DNA from 2 places in the Evansella cellulosilytica DSM 2522 genome. Region 1 is predicted to be linked to the other one. Evidence: riboswitches for the same ligand, from Rfam matches in the RefSeq annotation. Region 1 holds a riboswitch; the other holds the start of a gene.
The links. Region 1 has a riboswitch for lysine ahead of dapA (4-hydroxy-tetrahydrodipicolinate synthase). Riboswitches for the same ligand answer to the same signal wherever they lie in the genome.
Positions count from the first base shown of each region.

Region 2: another riboswitch for lysine. It lies ahead of BCELL_RS15595 (aspartate kinase); the one in region 1 lies ahead of dapA (4-hydroxy-tetrahydrodipicolinate synthase).

Region 1 covers NC_014829.1:2,422,064-2,426,378, reverse strand. Annotated here, with positions in the region: gene BCELL_RS11065 (3'-5' exonuclease) at 110-772, opposite strand; gene dapA (4-hydroxy-tetrahydrodipicolinate synthase) at 844-1,731, opposite strand; lysine riboswitch at 1,887-2,077, opposite strand; gene gdhA (NADP-specific glutamate dehydrogenase) at 2,164-3,534, opposite strand; gene gltC (glutamate biosynthesis transcriptional regulator GltC) at 3,700-4,315, shown strand, end outside.
Region 2 covers NC_014829.1:3,358,458-3,362,772, reverse strand. Annotated here, with positions in the region: gene uvrC (excinuclease ABC subunit UvrC) at 1-937, shown strand, start outside; lysine riboswitch at 1,032-1,213, shown strand; gene BCELL_RS15595 (aspartate kinase) at 1,461-2,699, shown strand; gene BCELL_RS15590 (YslB family protein) at 2,767-3,210, opposite strand; gene BCELL_RS15585 (TrkH family potassium uptake protein) at 3,378-4,315, shown strand, end outside.

The DNA.
Region 1 (4,315 bases):
ATAGGTAGTAGCAAGTGGTTATACTAATTTGTAACGTGTTAGCAACTTCACAATAATTAATATTAAAATGAAATAAAGGTTGACCAGAAGTTTAGTTCTTGGCCAACCTTTATATTTTATCAGTGGAGTGTATATGTTTTATTTGTTTCTCACTTTTAGAGTGGGGGCGATTTCGCCTTTTTTTACGTTTCGATTCGAAAAGATTTAATTCTTTTTCAGTAATCATGTTAGTACGTAATGTAACTTCATCAAAGTATTTTATTAATAACAATGCGGTGTTAATCGTGTCATCAATACCTCTATGCGCTTGACCAACGGGCTCAATATTTGCTAAATGTAGCGCATTTTTTAAGCCTAACTGATTTTTCGTATTTTGTTTTAATGCTTTTCCGATTTGTGGCTGAATATCATTGTAATTCTTAAACCACTTTAACTTCATGTTATTTCGAAGACATTGATCGATGAAGTGTACTTTATCGTCTTTTCCCCAAGAACATAGAAAATAATCTTCTTCTTTTTGTAGCCAAAAAATGAATTTCTTCATGCCATCTGAAAAGGGTATCGCACTTTTAACATCATCTTGAGTCATATTGATAAACTTTCTGGAGCTCTTCGGAATATATCCATTTTTCGGGAGCATATAAATTTGGATATCGTCAATTATTTTAAGAGATGTTAAGTCTACCTTACATGCACCAATCTCAATAATTTCACTCAACTGTCCTTTTTTGAATCGTTTCACGAGTTCTAAGTCGTATACTACTGCAATCAAAATGAAGCCTCCTCTTCTTATTCATTTGTATTTTAACACATTTTTAAACGATAGAAGGGGAGGGGATATAATTAAACAGCTCTAGACAGCAGCTTATGTTGTAAACATTCATATAATACTTTTGACTCTTCCTGAGTTAAAGGTACTAATGGCATTCTTACTGAGCCAGCATTTATTCCAAACATTTCTAGTGCTGCTTTAACAGGTGTTGGATTTGGAGCAATAAATAGAGCATGCATCATTGGTAATAATTCTTGATGTAACTGTTTTGCCAATAATGCATTTCCAGTTTCATGGGCATCAATCATTTCTTTCATTTCACTCCCTAATATGTGTGATGCTACTGAAACAACACCATGACCACCAACCGAAAGAGTAGGTAATGTTAAACTATCATCACCACAGTATACATAAAACGAATCATACGTTTTTTCAGCAATTGCGGCAATAGCATTTATATCTCCACTGGCTTCTTTCACTGCCACAATATTGTCAATGTTTGAGAGCTTAATAATAGTATTTGGGTCTATGTTAACAGAGCAACGCCCAGGAATATTATAAAGCATGATTGGGAGGGAGGTACTATGAGCAATTTTTTCAAAGTGTCGATATATCCCTTCCTGACTTGGCTTATTATAATAAGGAGCAACAAGCATCGCAGCATCAACACCGCTCTCTTCAGCAATTTTTGTTAGCTGTATAGATGATTTTGTGCTGTTTGTTCCTGTACCAGCTATTACAGGAATCCTCCCGTCTACTTCTTTTACTACATACTTAAAAAAATCAGTTTTTTCTTCTATTGTCAATGTAGGAGATTCACCTGTTGTTCCTCCAATGACAATGCTGTCGGATCCATTGTCAATTAAATAGTGAATCAGTGATTTAGTTGCCGGATAATCAATTTCTTCATCATGATCGAATGGCGTAATCATCGCAGTTATTAATGTTCCAAAATTCATGTAAAGCACCTCTATTCAACAGATTTTAGTTTCGACTAGTCGAAAAAAGTTCGTGAATAGAGCTAAATCAGGTGAACAATCATTACTTAAACATAAAAAAGCAGCAACGAGGACATCGTTGCTGCTAGATATCAGTTTACTAAATGATTATTCTAGCGTGAGATAGCCCTCCATATAGTGTCATTAAAAATGAACTATATGACAGTCCTGCACTTATTCAATGACAGAACCAGCAACATACTTGTGAGTAGTATGCCGCTTCGGCAAATTCCCCTTTCCACATTTTTCATAGGATCTCATCATCCTCTAAAAGTGTACTAATGGTTTTTGCACCTCTAAACTCACTTCAAATTAGGATTGAAGTTAAGAATATGAACTTTATTTTACTCTAACAAATTTACTTTCGTAATGCAAATGTTAGGAGTGGGGGACTTATATGACCCCTTGCGTAATCATAGCATCCGCTACTTTGACAAAACCAGCAATGTTCGCTCCAACTACAAGGTTACCTGGAACACCATATTCCTCTGCCGCTTTTAAGCTGTCGTTGTAAATATTTGTCATAATCTCTTTTAGCTTTCCATCAACCTCGTCAAAAGTCCAAGATAGTCTTGCACTATTTTGAGCCATTTCAAGTGCTGATACTGCTACTCCTCCAGCATTAGCTGCTTTAGCAGGGCCAAACAGTACATTGTTTTCAAGAAACACATCTACAGCTTCTAAAGTGGAAGGCATATTAGCACCTTCACCAATGGCTTTTACGCCATTTGCAACTAATAGTTTCGCAGCTTCTTCATCGATTTCATTTTGTGTAGCACAAGGAAGCGCAATGTCACAAGGTATTTTCCAAATACCCCCAAAACCTTCATAAAAAACTGAACCAGGATGTTCCTTCACATATTCAGAAATTCTTTTACCTTCTACTTCTTTTAAGCGTTTAACAGTATTTAAGTCAATGCCATTTCGATCATATACATATCCACTTGAGTCACTACATGCTAGGATTTTAGCACCAAGTTCCATTGCTTTTTCCATAGCATAGATCGAAACATTTCCTGACCCTGATACGACAACTGTACTGTCTTTAAAACTCAAGCCTTTACTTTTTAGCATCTCATTAACAAAATACACTGTGCCGTAACCGGTAGCTTCTTTACGGGCAAGACTTCCTCCATAACCTACACCTTTACCTGTTAGTACTCCTGCTTCATAGGCACCGCGCATTTTTTTATACTGCCCAAACATATAGCCAATTTCTCTAGCCCCAACACCAATGTCTCCAGCTGGTACATCTGTATCAGGTCCTATATACTTACTTAATTCAGACATAAAACTTTGTGTAAATCTCATAATTTCAAAATCGGATTTCCCTTTAGGATCAAAGTCAGATCCACCTTTACCGCCACCAATAGGTTGTCCAGTTAAAGAATTTTTAAATATTTGTTCAAATCCTAAAAACTTGATAATACTCTGATTCACTGATGGGTGAAATCTTAACCCACCTTTATAAGGACCAATAGCACTATTAAACTGGACACGATAACCACGATTCACTTTTACATTCCCTTGATCGTCTACCCAAGGAACTCTAAAAGAAATCGTTCTTTCAGGTTCAACCATTCTTTCTAATATTGCATGCTTTATATACTGAGGGTTTTTAGCTAAAACAGGAACTAATGAATCTAACACTTCCTTTACCGCTTGTAAAAACTCAGTCTCATGCGCATTGCTTTTTTTTACTTGCTCATATACACCGTTAACATAATGTTGTACTTCTTGGTTTTCTTTTACTGCTGTACTCATATTTAACCTCCTAGTGAAAATAAATGTTAAAAAATAGTGACGAATTTAAAAATATGTTAGATTTTCTACTATGCTGTATTTTATAATTTAATAATCACGTAAACAATATCAAAAACAGATAACACCTATGCTTTTTATAGATCCGTCGGTAAGGAGGGAGTAACATTGGAATTTAGACAGATCAAATATTTCATTGAAGTTGCAGATCGTGAGCATGTTACAGATGCAGCTTATGCGCTACATGTTGCACAATCGGCTGTTAGTAGACAAATCTTTAATTTAGAGAAAGAATTAGGTGTCGATTTATTTATTCGAGATGGTAGATCTGTTAAATTAACGCCAATCGGTAAGTTATTTTTAGAAAGAGTAAAGCATGCAATGAACTTAATGGAGGACGCAAAAAAAGAAGTGTTAGATTATTTAGAGCCAGAAAAGGGTACTGTTCGTATTGCATTTCCAAGTAGTCTTGCGGCATACACACTGCCGAGAGCTATTTACGCATTTCGCCAACTATATCCTGAGGCACAATTTCATCTGAAGCAAGCACTCTACAATGAACTCGTTGACAGTGTTAGGAAAGGTTATTTCAATTTGGCATTAATAGCACCTATTGTTAAAGAAGAAAGAAATATAGATACTAAAGTATTATTTCACGAAAATGTTGTCGCACTATTACCAGCAAACCATCCAATGGCATATTATAAAACAATAGATTTATTAGACCTTATTGACGATCCCTTTGTACTTCTTCCAGAAGGGTTTACTTATAGAAAGATCGTGT
Region 2 (4,315 bases), 940 kb from region 1:
GCCAGAGGATGATTTTTACACATATGTTGGGCAGTTTTATTTAAACGATCAACATCGTAAACCGAAGGAGATATTAATTCCGGAAGTGATAGATGAGGCTGTCGTACAAGAGTTTATTCAAGTGAAGACGTTTAAACCTAAAAAAGGACAAAAGAAGCAATTAGTTGACCTTGCTAATAAAAATGCACAAATAGCCTTAAAGGAGAAATTCGATCTTATAGAGCGAGATGAGCAAAAAACGATCGTTGCAATTGAACGTCTCGGTGCTGCACTAAATATAGAAACGCCTCATCGAATCGAAGCTTTTGATAACTCTAATATTCAAGGAGTCGATCCTGTATCTGCGATGGTTTCTTTTTTGGATGGTAAGCCAGATAAAAAGAACTATCGTAAATACAAAGTGAAAGATGTAGAGGGACCTGATGACTATGAATCGATGAGAGAAGTTGTTCGAAGAAGATATATAAGGTTGCTGAAAGAAAATCAACCACTTCCTGACTTAATTGTAATCGATGGAGGAAAAGGACAAATTTCTGCTGCGCAAGGTGTGTTAGAGGACGAGCTCGGCATTTATATTCCTGTTTGCGGCCTCGTAAAGGATGAAAAGCACCGTACTTCACAACTTATGATCGGAGATCCGGCTGAGGTCGTTCCTTTGAAAAGAACGAGTCAGGAGTTTTATTTACTCCAAAGAATTCAAGATGAAGTGCACCGATTTGCCATTACGTTTCATAGAAACGTAAGAAAGCAATCAATGTTTTCTTCTATACTTGATGATGTTGAGGGAATTGGAGAAAAGAGAAAAAGGGAACTTTTAAAGCATTTTGGATCGTTAAAGCGAATAAAGGAAGCTAATATAGAGGAAATTGAAGGTGTAGGTATACCAAAGTTAGTTGCTAAAGCGCTATTCGATAAAATACAAGAAGAGGAGCAATAATCGTAATTGCAAAAAAAAAATGTATTTGATAAACTACTATTTGTGTAATATTTCCTTACAAAAAAATAAAAATTCATAACTTTTTGCTCTTAGGAGTGAAGGTAGAGGTGCGAAAACCATCAGTAAACTATGAGAGAAGGTTGAGCTTCAAAGATCATAGCTTGAAAGGGGAATTCGCCGAAGAAGAAATGTTTTCTCAACGACAATCTTCTGGATCTGTATTGAATAAGTACAGAACTGTCATGCAGGAGAACTGCATGGAGCACTATCTCACGGAGCGGCTTTGTATGTATCATATTTTAAAAGTCGTATTCGACAGTGGGATATAGCCTACTGTCGTTTTTTATTTTATTTTTGTCGAAACCTCATGAAAAATTTCAGTTTAATTAAAGCTGAATAGGGTATGTTAGCTTCATACTTTCATAGGTTTCATCCGTGAGCTATCTTTATTGATTATGTTCTATTAAATAGGGCAGAGAGTACAATGAAATGTATGTTTGAATCAAAAGAGGAGGCGTTCATGTTGGCAACGATTGTTCAGAAGTTCGGAGGGACTTCTGTAGGAGATGTAACAAAAATTAAAAGAGCAGCTGAAAAGGTGAAAGCTGCAATGGAAGCAGGTAACAAAGTAGTTACCGTTGTATCTGCGATGGGGAAATCAACCGACGCGTTAGTAGGATTAGCGCAAGATATAAGTGAGCATCCTGATAAAAGAGAAATGGATATGCTATTAAGTACTGGTGAGCAAGTAACGATGTCCTTAATGGTTATGGCTTTAAAGGAAATCGGTATTGATGCCGTTTCGTTTACTGGTTGGCAAGCGGGGATTAAAACGGAGCCTATTCACCAAAACGCTAGAATAATGGGAATTGAGACAGATAGAGTGCAATCCGCTTTAGATGAAAATAAAGCTGTAATAGTAGCTGGTTTTCAAGGGATGACGGAAAGCGGTGAGATAACAACGCTTGGTCGTGGTGGTTCTGATACAACTGCAGTAGCGTTGGCTGCTGCCCTTAAAGCTGAATCATGTTCTATTTTTACAGATGTTACTGGTGTTTATACTTGTGACCCTAGAACTGCTAAAAAAGCTCGACAACTACATAGCATTTCCTATGATGAAATGCTGGAGCTTGCAAACTTAGGTGCTGGAGTATTGCATCCTAGAGCAGTTGAATTTGCAAAGAACTATAATGTACCACTTATTGTTAGATCAAGCATGGTTGATAAAGAAGGAACGATTGTAGAGGAGGAAGCGTCAATGGAACAAAATTTAGCAGTACGAGGATTAGCTTTTGAAGGTGCAGTGACAAAAATTACAATTGAACATTTACCGAATAACTTTAATACAATGTCAAATGTGTTCTCAGCACTTGCGGAATCGGGCATTGATGTCGACATTATCATTCAACAAATGACAGGCAAAAATGAAATGAATATATCTTTTTCCATTCACACACATGAATTGACAGAAGCGCTTTCTATTTTAGAGAAAAATAAAGAGGAATTAGGTTACGAGCATATTCGTCACGAGGATAACTTGGCAAAAGTATCAATAGTTGGTTCTGGTATGGTTTCAAACCCTGGTGTTGCCGCAAACATGTTTACAGTACTTTCTGAGCAAGAAGTTTCTATTAAAATGGTAAGTACGTCAGAAATTAAAGTATCTGTTGTCATACCTGAAGTAGATATGGTGAAATCAGTGGAAGCACTTCACACCGCATTTGACTTAGATGTGCGAGAAGAAGCGAAAGTAACATCATAGTAACAATAAATGGGGACTCATAAGGTTAGCCTTTTGAGTCCCCATTTTTTTCTAAAATAAATATTTATTAGTCCTTATAAATAGGATCGGAGTTATCCCAACGAACGATGATCCGACACGTTAAAGGCTTTTTCTTTTTCACTTCATATGTGGCCTCTGTCACATACTGTGTTTGCTGCTCAGTCCATTGCGCTAAAAAACCACATTCTAAAGTCACAGGGCGTTCGTGTATCATAAGGGGAGCTACTAATTCGTAATGTTTTTCGGTCCTTTTTTCTTTTAAGAGAGAAAGTGTTCCCCAGTTCGCCTTTTCAAAAAAAAGTGAGAGGTCATCTAATTGCTCTGTTTTAAGCTTTCTCGCAACTGATTTTCCTGCCCAGTATAAAATACTTTCCTCATCTTCCCCTAATAGTTCAGGTAATAATACATGGCGAAGAAGATGATTACTATAAGCTGAAACCTCCATATTGAGTTCTTCAATTGTGTCAATCCACTGTTTCTTCTTGGCCATTGCATTCATCCTTCATTTGTTAATCTGTAAACTTATTCTTTTATTATATTACCACATACATGATTCATTCGGATAAAAATTATCCATGAATTTCTTGGACAAACTATAGTATATATGTTAATCCCGTGTTATACTATTACCCGATTTATAGGCGGAGGTAATGTTAAATGAATCTTGGTATGAGTAAGTTTTTAAGTCCTTTTAGGATTATTGTATTTTCTTACATAATAGCAATGTTTGTATTTAGTATTTTTTTATACTTACCAATATCAGCGCAGCCTGGTGTAAACGTTACCTACTCTGAGGCTCTTTTCACATCAGTAAGTGCAGTAAGTGTCACAGGACTTACTGTCGTAAACGTTTCTGAAACTTATAGTGGTTTCGGTGTTTTTATATTAGCGTTAGCGATTCAATTAGGTGGAATTGGTGTGATGACACTAGGGACATTCATTTGGCTCGTATTCGGTAGGAAAATAAATCTTTCCCAACGTATGCTTATCATGGTAGACCACAATCAAATTGCTTTTTCTGGTCTCGTTAATTTAATGCGTGGAATTTTGTTTGTCGCTTTAGGAATAGAAATAATAGGTGCATTAATACTGGGAACGTATTTCTTAAACTATTTTGATACAGTTGGAGAGGCATACTATCAAGGTGCCTTTGCCGCATTATCAGCTTTTACGAATGCCGGCTTTGACGTTACAGGAGCTTCTTTAATTCCATTCGTTGATGATTACTTTGTTCAATTAGTTTCCATTCTTTTAATTTTCGCTGGAGCAATTGGATTCCCTGTATTAATGGAGTTAAAGGAGTATTTTACTTCGAAGGATAGAAGTTTTAGGTTTAGCTTGTTTACGAAAATTGCTGCCTCTACTTATTTTATTGTGTTCGGAATCGGTGTAGTAGGTTTGTGGATCATAGAAAAAAACGCTTTTTACGATGGATTAAGTTGGCATCAGCAACTATTTTTTTCACTATTTAATTCGGCTACTGCAAGAAGTGGCGGTTTAGCGACAATGGATGTCTCTCAATTAACTTTGGCGAGCTTATTGTTTTTATCAGCATTAATGATTATCGGCGCGAGTCCATCAAGTGTTGGTGGTGG